One region of the Janthinobacterium svalbardense genome, then DNA from elsewhere that is predicted to be linked to it. Evidence: predicted binding sites of a transcription regulator. Region 1 holds the regulator's gene; each other region holds the start of a gene.
What was found. The regulator NrdR, encoded in region 1, represses ribonucleotide reductase genes. The targets are predictions, from matches to a motif close to CACNANATNTNGTG.
Positions count from the first base shown of each region.

Region 2: the regulator NrdR is predicted to act here: its motif matches at 1,676-1,689, upstream of CNX70_RS25480 (ribonucleoside-diphosphate reductase subunit alpha).
Region 3: the regulator NrdR is predicted to act here: its motif matches at 1,750-1,763, upstream of CNX70_RS11685 (ribonucleoside triphosphate reductase).

Region 1 is NZ_CP023422.1:2,102,158-2,105,434, reverse strand. It holds gene CNX70_RS09365 (PilW family protein) at 1-584, opposite strand, end outside; gene pilV (type IV pilus modification protein PilV) at 581-1,168, opposite strand; gene nrdR (transcriptional regulator NrdR) at 1,414-1,878, opposite strand; gene glyA (serine hydroxymethyltransferase) at 2,022-3,266, opposite strand.
Region 2 is NZ_CP023422.1:5,714,470-5,717,746, reverse strand. It holds gene CNX70_RS25490 (sigma 54-interacting transcriptional regulator) at 1-951, shown strand, start outside; gene ampD (1,6-anhydro-N-acetylmuramyl-L-alanine amidase AmpD) at 951-1,562, shown strand; gene CNX70_RS25480 (ribonucleoside-diphosphate reductase subunit alpha) at 1,945-3,277, shown strand, end outside.
Region 3 is NZ_CP023422.1:2,599,837-2,603,113, forward strand. It holds gene CNX70_RS11685 (ribonucleoside triphosphate reductase) at 1-1,703, opposite strand, end outside; gene CNX70_RS11690 (hypothetical protein) at 1,822-2,238, opposite strand; gene ubiU (ubiquinone anaerobic biosynthesis protein UbiU) at 2,400-3,277, shown strand, end outside.

The DNA.
Region 1 (3,277 bases):
AGCACCTGGAAGCCGTCGACGCCGCGGATGATGGCATCCGCACCCCAGCCGTTTGCGCCACGGTATTTGCAGCGCAGCTCGCCCTCGCCATCGGCGCCCTGCGCTACATAGAAAATGCTCCAGCCCCGCTGCGCCTGCGTTTGCGCGGCGCCCACGCCGAAGCCGGCGCAATTGAGCACGGAACCGTCGCCGCCCTCTTCCTTGCCGGCACCGTAATAGCGCAGGGCCAGCACGTCGCTGCCATACAGGGCGCCGGGCAGCGCTCCGCTGATGCCCTCGCTGTTCTTGCCCAGGCTGCGCGCGTCGAGCCCGGCGATATTCGCGCTGTCGTGCGCGGCATGGGCGACGGGCGCGGCGCTGCTATCCCAGTTCACATACGCCGTCTGGCGCACCGCGCGGGCGATGGTGTCGAGCGCATAGCGGCCGTTGTCGTCCAGGCGCGCACTGGCGGACTGGTCGCCATAACTGCCGCTGGCCGCCAGCAGCACGCTACTGGCCGCCAGCATCAGCAGCGCGCCCAGCGACAGGGCCACCAGCAATTCGACCAGGCTCATGCCCCGATGCCGGCGCAAGACCGTGTTCATGCGCCGCCTCCCAACTGGAATGCCAGCCTGGGCAGCGAATCGCCTGCCGCATTCACGGCCGGTGATCCATCGGGCTGTCGGCCCCGCCAGCCCAGCTTGATGACGATGGGTGCGCCCTTGCCGCCGCTGCACGCCCACGGCAAGCCCTGGGCGGCGGCATCCCAGGCGGGCGCGTCGCGGCAGATATGCAGGCGCGCGCCGGGCAAGGCCGCATGCAGCTGCTGTTTCCACTCGGCGATGTCGAATTGCGCCAGTTCGGCCGCGCTGCAGGCGGCAGCACCAAAACAGTCGGGCGCGCCACCGCCTGCTTCGGCGTCGTCCGCCGCCGCGTAGGCCACGTTCAGGTAGGGATTGCCCGTATCGGGGCCATTCATGAGCACGCTGTTCGCGCGCATGCGCTCGGCCATGCCGGCGGCCAGTTGCACGCCCGCCGACAACAGCGCCGACTCGTGGCGCGCGCGCAGGGAATGCAGTTGCAAAATGCTGGCGCCCAGCAAGCCCAGCGCCAACAGCAACAGTGACACCAGCACCTCGACAAGGCTGCTGCCACCCGCAGGAAACATGGTGCGACCGCCATTGCGCATGCGCTACTCCCTTCCGCAGACAGAGTCGCAAGAACAGGCGGCCCAGCTACACGATAGGCGCGCGCAAAAAACGGGATCTGCGCTGGCGCAAACAGCACGGCGATAAGGTGAGAAGAACAGCGTAGGGATTGATCAGACCGCTTGCCAGGCGAACGCTGGCGTGGTGCACACGGGGCGCGAAATGGGACACATGAGCGGCCCCGTTTTCAATCAGGTGAACAAGAAGCTGAGCAAGAAGGTGAACGTCAGGGCTTGCTGCGCGCCTGCCCCACTTCGGCGATCGCATCCTGGAACTCGGCCAGGTCTTCGAAATTCTTGTAGACGGAGGCGAAGCGGATGTAGGCGATCTTGTCGAGGCGCTTGAGTTCTTGCATGACGAGCTCGCCGATATAGCCGGAATCGACTTCGCGCAAGCCGCTGGTCAGCAGTTTTTCCTGGATGGAGGCGATGGCCGTATCCACGGAGGCGGCCGCGACGGGACGCTTGCGCAAGGCCAGCATCAAACTGCCGCGCAACTTATCCGCAGCGAACTCCGTCCGGCTGCCATTCTTTTTGACGACGGCCGGCATGATAAGTTCAATGCGCTCGTACGTGGTAAAACGCTTGTCGCATTTGCCGCAGCGGCGGCGGCGCCGAATGGCATCCCCTTCCTCCGATACGCGCGTATCGAGAACCTGGGTGTCGCCGTGCTGGCAAAATGGACATTTCATGGGCTGGCTACAACTTTATAGTAATAATTACGGGAAATCGCCGCCCTTGTACAAAGGGCGCCCGAATCACTCCGGGCGCCCTTGGGCACGAAGGAATGTGTCATACAGAATCTTACTCTGTATGACACATTCTGGACAAATAATTATGCGTACACTGGATGCGCGTCGGCCAGCACTTTCACGGCCGCTTTCACGCGCTCGATGGTGGCGGTGTCATGCGGATTGTCCAGCACGTCGGCGATCAGGTTGCCCACTTCTTCCGCTTGCGCTTCCTTGAAACCGCGCGTCGTCATCGCCGGGCTGCCCAGGCGGATGCCCGATGTGACGAAAGGCTTTTGCGGGTCGTTCGGGATGCCGTTCTTGTTGCAGGTGATGTGCGCGGAACCGAGGATGGCTTCGGCTTCCTTGCCCGTCAGGTTCTTGGCGCGCAGGTCGACCAGCATGACGTGCGATTCGGTGCCGCCGGAAACGATGCGCAGGCCGCGCTTGATCAGGGTTTTCGCCAGCACGTCGGCGTTCTTGACCACTTGTTTCTGGTATTCGACGAATTCCGGGCTCAGCGCTTCCTTGAAGGCGACGGCCTTGCCGGCGATCACGTGCATCAGCGGGCCGCCCTGGATGCCGGGGAAGATGGCCGAGTTGATGGCTTTTTCGTGCTCAGCCTTCATCAGGATGATGCCGCCACGGGGGCCGCGCAACGATTTGTGCGTGGTCGAGGTGACGAAGTCGGCGAACGGCACCGGGTTCGGGTACAGGCCGGCGGCGATCAGGCCGGCGTAGTGGGCCATGTCGACCATGAAGTAGGCGCCCACTTCCTTGGCGATCTTGCCGAAACGCTCGAAGTCGATCTTTTTCGAGAAGGCCGACGCGCCGGCGATGATCAGCTTCGGCTTGCGTTCACGGGCCAGGCGCTCCATTGCCTCGTAATCGATGTCTTCTTCCGCCGTCAAGCCATACGACACGACGTCAAACCATTTGCCGGACATGTTCAGCGGCATGCCGTGGGTCAGGTGGCCACCTTCGGCCAGCGACATACCCATGATCAGGTCGCCTGGTTTCAGCACGGCAAAGAACACGCCCTGGTTCGCCTGCGAACCGGAGTTCGGCTGCACGTTTGCGCATTCGGCGCCGAACAGCTGTTTCACGCGGTCGATGGCCAGTTGCTCGGCGATGTCGACGAATTCGCAGCCACCGTAGTAACGCTTGCCTGGATAACCTTCGGCATATTTATTCGTCAGCTGCGAGCCTTGCGCTTCCATTACGGCCGGCGACGTGTAGTTCTCCGACGCGATCAGTTCGATGTGGTCGTGCTGGCGCGTGTTCTCTTTTTGAATGACGGCGAACAATTCAGGATCGACGTTGGCGAGGGTGTGATCTTTTGCAAACATGTAAAAACTCC
Region 2 (3,277 bases), 2.7 Mb from region 1:
GCGCAGATCGGCCGCATCGCCCGCTGTGGCGCGCCGGTGGCCATTCGCGGCGAATCGGGCACGGGCAAGGAATTGGCGGCGCGCGCCATCCATGCGCAGGGTGCGCGCGCCAGCTTCCCTTTTATTGCCGTCAACTGCGGCGCGATTCCCGAAACGTTGATGGAGGCCGAATTCTTCGGCTGCCGCCAGGGCGCCTATACGGGCGCGCTGCATGAGCGCCAGGGCTTGTTCCAGGCGGCCCATGGCGGCAGTTTGCTGCTCGATGAAGTCGACGATCTGCCGCTGGCCATGCAGGTCAAGCTGTTGCGCGTACTGCAGGAGCGGCGCGTGCGCAAGCTGGGCGGTAGTACTGACGAGGCCGTCGACGTGCGCATCCTGTGCGCCAGCCAGCATGGCCTGGCGCGCGGCGTGGCCGCCGGCACGTTTCGCCAGGATCTGTTTTACCGCCTGAATGTGATCGAGCTGGCGCTGCCGCCGCTGCGCGAGCGGCGCGGCGATCTGCAGGTATTATGTGAGGTGATCCTGGCGCGTCTGGCGCCACACCAGGCCGTGAGCCTGGCGCCGCCGGTGCTGGCGGCCCTGGCCGCGTATGCATTCCCCGGCAATGTGCGCGAACTGGAAAATATGCTGGAGCGGGCGCTGGCCTTTGCCGATGGCGGCGTGATTGCGCTCGACGCGCTGGCCTTGCCGTCTGCGGCGGGCGGCATGCCGCTGCGGGCGCCGCCGGCATTGCCGGAGCGGCAACTGTGCTTGCCCGGCATGGCGGCATATGGCGTGCCGCCCGTCTTGCCGCTGGACATGTATTTACGCCAGGCCGAGCGCGACATGATCATGCTGGCGCTGGTGCAGGCGCGCTATCACCGCGCACGGGCGGCGCGCCAGCTGGGCCTGAGCGTGCGCCAGCTGCGTTACCGCATGCAGAAATTGACGATACAGGAAGCGTTACCTTGATGACAGCATGGACGATAGATGAAGACGGCTGGTGCGACGGCGCGCTGCGCTATGACTCCCAATACTACGATGCGCGCCCGGACGGTGCGCAAGTCGACTTGCTGGTGATCCATAACATCAGCTTGCCGGGCGGCCACTTCGGCGGACCGCATGTGTCGGACTTGTTTACCGGCCGGGTAGACTATAATGCCGATCCTTCTTTCGCCGACCTGCGTGGCTTGCAGGTGTCGGCGCACTTTTTTGTGCGGCGCGATGGTGCGCTGTTGCAATATGTTTCTACTGATCAACGTGCCTGGCATGCCGGCGCGTCCATGTTCGAAGGGCGCCCGCAGTGCAATGGCTATTCCATCGGTGTCGAAATGGAAGGCGCGGACGATGTGCCCTTCCAGCCGCGGCAATACCATGTGCTGGCGGTGCTGACGGCGGCACTGGTAGCGCGCTACGGGCTGTCCCAGGTGCGCGGCCACGCGCACATTGCGCCGGGCAGGAAGACGGATCCGGGGCCGTTTTTTGACTGGCATTTTTATCAAGTATGCTGGCTGGAAACTATGCGCGGGCAGCCTGCGTTAGCGCTTACTACGCGGGGATTGGGCTTTCCATCCGTGCCCTGAAAAGTCAACCGAAATCGTATATGAAAATACAAAAAATTACGCTGGCGGATGCCGGAAAACTATTGCATCGCCTTTCGATGGGCACTACAATTAGTGCATAACTTGGATTTAAAGACTATATGTAGTGCCATCACAGACGTTTTCAGAATTATTGCCAAAGCTACCCTGTTTGTTTATACGGCAACGGGAACTGGCGTTTCATCACCCTTGATCGTGTTTCGCGCCAGCCGGGCTGTACAGGTTGGCCGTCTGATTTTTGGCTGTATATTATTTACTATTTAGCAACAAATACCTGAGGAAACCCTGACCATCGGGCGTTCTATTCAACAACACACGCGGCAGCAAAACTGCAGGCTGACTTTAGCTGACAACGGGAGCTTCAATGCAATCACCACAAGATATTTCCATCCATCCAACGCCAGTATCGCCAGCGCCAGGCGCGGCCAATAGCGTGGCGAGCAGCGGCGCGGCATTGGGCGACTATCGCATCATCCGCCGCAACGGTGCGGTGGTGGCATTTGAGCCTTCGAAGATCGCCATCGCCATGACCAAGGCGTTTTTGGCCGTTAACGGTGGCCAGGGCGCCGCGTCGGCACGCGTCCGCGAACTGGTGGCGCAACTGACCGACGGCGTCGTCGCCGCGCTGGTGCGCCGCCATCCGGGTGGCGGCACCTTCCATATCGAAGACGTGCAAGACCAGGTGGAACTGTCGCTGATGCGTTCGGGCGAACACGACGTGGCGCGTGCCTACGTGCTGTACCGTGCCAAGCACATGGAAGAGCGCCGCTTGCAGAAGGAGGCGCTGGGCGCTTCCGCGCAAGTGACCGCACCGCAACTGAACGTCACTGACAACGGCGTGCGCCGCCTGCTGGACATGCAGGAAGTGCGCGACCTGATCAACGCCGCCTGCGCCGGCCTGGAAAAGCACGTCGATGCCGACGCCATCCTGGCTGAAACGGTGAAGAACCTGTACGACGGCGTGCCCGTCGAAGAGCTGCACAAGTCGGCCATCCTGGCGGCGCGCGCGCTGATGGAAAAAGATCCGGCCTACAGCCAGGTCACGGCCCGCATCCTGCTGCACACGGTGCGCAAGGAAGTGTTCGGCAAGGAAGTGCCGCAAGCGGCCGCTGCTGCCGAGTACCTGACGTATTTCCCGCAATATATCGCCAAGGGCATCGCCAACGATCTGCTGAACCCGGTACTTGCCAGTTTCGACCTGGAACGCCTGGCCAAGGCCATCGTTGCCGACCGCGACTTGCAATTCGGCTACATCGGCCTGCAAACGCTGTATGACCGCTACTTCCTGCACATCCATGACGTGCGCATCGAAATGCCGCAGGCGTTCTACATGCGCGTGGCCATGGGCCTGTCGCTGAACGAAGCGGACCGCGAAGCGCGCACCATCGAGTTCTACAATCTGCTGTCCTCGTTCGACTTCATGAGCTCGACGCCGACCCTGTTCAACTCGGGTACCCTGCGTTCGCAGCTGTCGTCGTGCTACCTGAGCACCGTCTCGGACGATCTGGAAGGCATCTACGACGCCATCAAGGACAACGCGCTGCTGGCCAAGTACGCCGGCGGCCTGGGTAACGACTGGACGCCAGTGCGCGCCCTGGGCGCCCACATCAAGGGCACCAACGGCAAGTCGCAAGGCGTGGTGCCGTTCCTGAAAGTGGTCAACGACACGGCCGTGGCAGTCAACCAGGGCGGCAAGC
Region 3 (3,277 bases), 500 kb from region 1:
GCGATCAGTTCCGCGTCGCAGGTGGGGCAGAATTCATGTTTGCCGGCCAGGTAGCCGTGGCGCGGGCAGATGGAAAACGTGGGCGTGACCGTGATGTAGGGCAGCGAGAAGCGGCTCAGCGCGCGTTTTACCAGTTCGCGGCAGGCATTCGCATCCGACAGCGCTTCGGTCATGTACAGGTGCAGCACCGTGCCGCCCGTGTACTTGCGCTGCAGTGCGTCCTGCAATTCCAGCGCCTCGAACGGGTCGTCCGTATGGCCCACGGGCAGTTGCGACGAGTTCGTGTAATACGGGTTGTCGACGGTGCCCGCCTGCAGGATGGCGGGATAGCGCTTGCGGTCTTCGCGGGCGAAGCGGTAGGTGGTGCCCTCGGCCGGTGTCGCTTCCAGGTTGTACATGTGGCCCGTCTCTTCCTGGAATGCCACCATGCGGGCGCGCACGTGGTCGAGCAGGCGGATCGCCAGCGCATGGCCCTCGGCGGACGTGATGTCGTAAGCGTCGCCGCTGAAATTGCGGATCATCTCGTTGATGCCGTTCACGCCCAGCGTGGAAAAGTGATTGCGCAGGGTGCCCAGGTAGCGCTTCGTGTAGGGGAACAAGCCTTGCTGCATCAGTTCTTCGATGGTGCGGCGCTTGATTTCCAGGCTGACTTTGCCCAGCTCCAGCAGGCGGTCCAGGTCGGCCATCAGTGCCGCTTCGTCGCCGCGCCACAGGTGGCCCAGGCGCGCGCAGTTGATGGTGACCACGCCCAGGGAGCCCGTCTGCTCGGCGGAACCGAACAGGCCATTGCCCCGTTTCAGCAGTTCGCGCAAGTCCAGCTGCAAGCGGCAGCACATGGAGCGGATCATGTTCGGCTTGAGTTCCGAATTGATGAAATTCTGGAAGTAGGGCAGGCCGTAGCGGGCCGTCATCTCGAACAGGCGTTCCGCGTTCTCGCTATGCCAGTCGAAGTCCTCGGTGATGTTATAGGTCGGGATGGGAAAGGTGAAGACTCTGCCCTTGGCGTCACCCGCCATCATGATCTCGATATACGCGCGGTTGATCATGTCCATCTCCGCCTGCAGCTCGCCATAGCTGAAGTCCATCTCCTGGCCGGCGATGACGGGAATCTGCTCGCGCAGGTCGTCCGGGCAGACCCAGTCGAAGGTGAGGTTGGTAAACGGCGTTTGCGTACCCCAGCGCGATGGCACGTTGAGGTTGAAGATCAGCTCCTGCATGTACTGGCGCACGTCTTCGTAGCGCAGGCTGTCCTTGCGGATGTAGGGCGCCATGTAGGTGTCGAAGGAGCTGAACGCCTGCGCGCCGGCCCATTCGTTTTGCAGGGTGCCGAGAAAATTGACGATCTGGCCGATGGCGCTCGACATGTGTTTCGGCGGGCCCGATTCGATCTTGCCCGGCACGCCATTCAAGCCTTCATGCAGCAGGGTTCGCAGCGACCAGCCGGCGCAGTAGCCGGCCAGCATGTCGAGGTCGTGGATGTGCAGTGCCGCTTCGCGGTGCGCCGCGCCCACTTCCGGCGGATACACCTGGTCCAGCCAGTAGTTGGCGATGACCTTGCCCGAGACATTCAGGATCAAGCCACCCAAGGAATACCCCTGGTTGGCGTTGGCGTTGACGCGCCAGTCGCGCCGTTCCAGGTATTCATTGATGGACGCGGCGACATCGACCTGGCCGCGTGTGGGGGAAACTGCATTCGTCGTCATGAAACCTCCAGTAAACACAACATGCGGTGTTTTTATGAAGGTTATCTACTAAATGTAGTGCCGTCAAAGGTGGCGTGCAAGCGATTCGCGTATCCTTGATCCAGGTGAAAAAACCACCTCAGCCGGTTTTGTTCCAGCGCGTTTCGCGCAGGATCAGCCAGCTCGCGCAAAAGAATGCGGCGCCGCAGGCGGCGATGCTGGCGACGGAGGCGGGCAGTACGTGGGCCCAGATTTCCAGTGGCGTATAGGTGCTCCAGCTGGCCACGCGCGCATCGAACGTGACGTAGTTCGCCAGCAGCCAGTAGATGGCCAGCAGGCCCGTGCAGATGGCGGCCTGACGCAGCAGCGGCAGTTGGCGGCGCGCGAACACGGCCAGCAGGAACAGCAGCAGCACGCCCGGATAGGCGCCCAGCACTTCCGGCGACAGCACGGAGATGGTCCCCGCGTCATAGCCATCGGCCGGACCGGCCCACTGCACTTGCAGCGCGGTGAGGAACAGGGTCAGAAGGAAAATCAGCAGCGGTTTGCGGGTCATGGTGGGCAATCGAAGAGGGGGGAAGTGGGGCATTTTACAGCCAGGTCAAGCAAGTTGAAGGTGTGCCAGCCATGCATGCATTCCTTCACCTGCGTCAAGGACTGGGCAGCATGGGCGGGGCTATAGTCTGCACCCTGAGCCGATACAGGACTGTGAACATCATGATGCTTGAATCAACTACCGCCACCCGCGTGGCCGGACCGCTGGAACTGGTCTGCCCCGCCGGCAGCCTGCCTGCCCTGAAAGCGGCCGTCGACAATGGCGCCGATACCGTTTACCTGGGCTTTCGCGATGCCACCAATGCGCGCAATTTCGCCGGCCTCAATTTCGACGAGAAAGCCATCGCCGAAGGCGTGCGCTACGCCCACCAGTACGGACGCAAGGTGCTGCTGGCGCTGAACACTTATCCGCAGCCGCACAACTGGGCCGTGTGGCGCAGCGCCATTGATCGCGCGGCTGCGGCCGGCATCGACGCCATGATCGTTGCCGATCCGGGTCTGATGGCCTACGCGGCGCAGCACCAGCCGCAGCTGCGCCTGCACCTGTCCGTGCAGGGCTCGGCCACCAACTACGAAGCCATCAATTTTTACCATGAACACTTCGGCATCGCCCGCGCCGTGCTGCCGCGCGTGCTGTCGATGGCGCAGGTGGAACAATTGATCAGCAAGACGGAAGTCGAGATCGAAGTGTTCGGTTTCGGCAGCCTGTGCGTGATGGTCGAAGGGCGCTGTGCGTTGTCGTCGTATGCAACGGGCGAGGCGCCGAACACCCACGGCGTGTGCTCGCCGGCCAAGGCCGTGCGCTGGCTGGAAACGCCGAATGGCCTGGAGTCGCGCCTGAACGGCGTGCTGATCGACCGCTATGCGCCCGGTGAAAACGCCAGCTATCCGACCCTGTGCAAGGGCCGCTTCGAAGTCAATGACGAAGAGTATTACGCGATCGAGGAGCCGGCCAGCTTGAATACCCTGGCGCTGCTGCCGCAACTGATCGCCATGGGCGTGCGCGCCGTGAAGATCGAAGGGCGCCAGCGCAGTCCCGC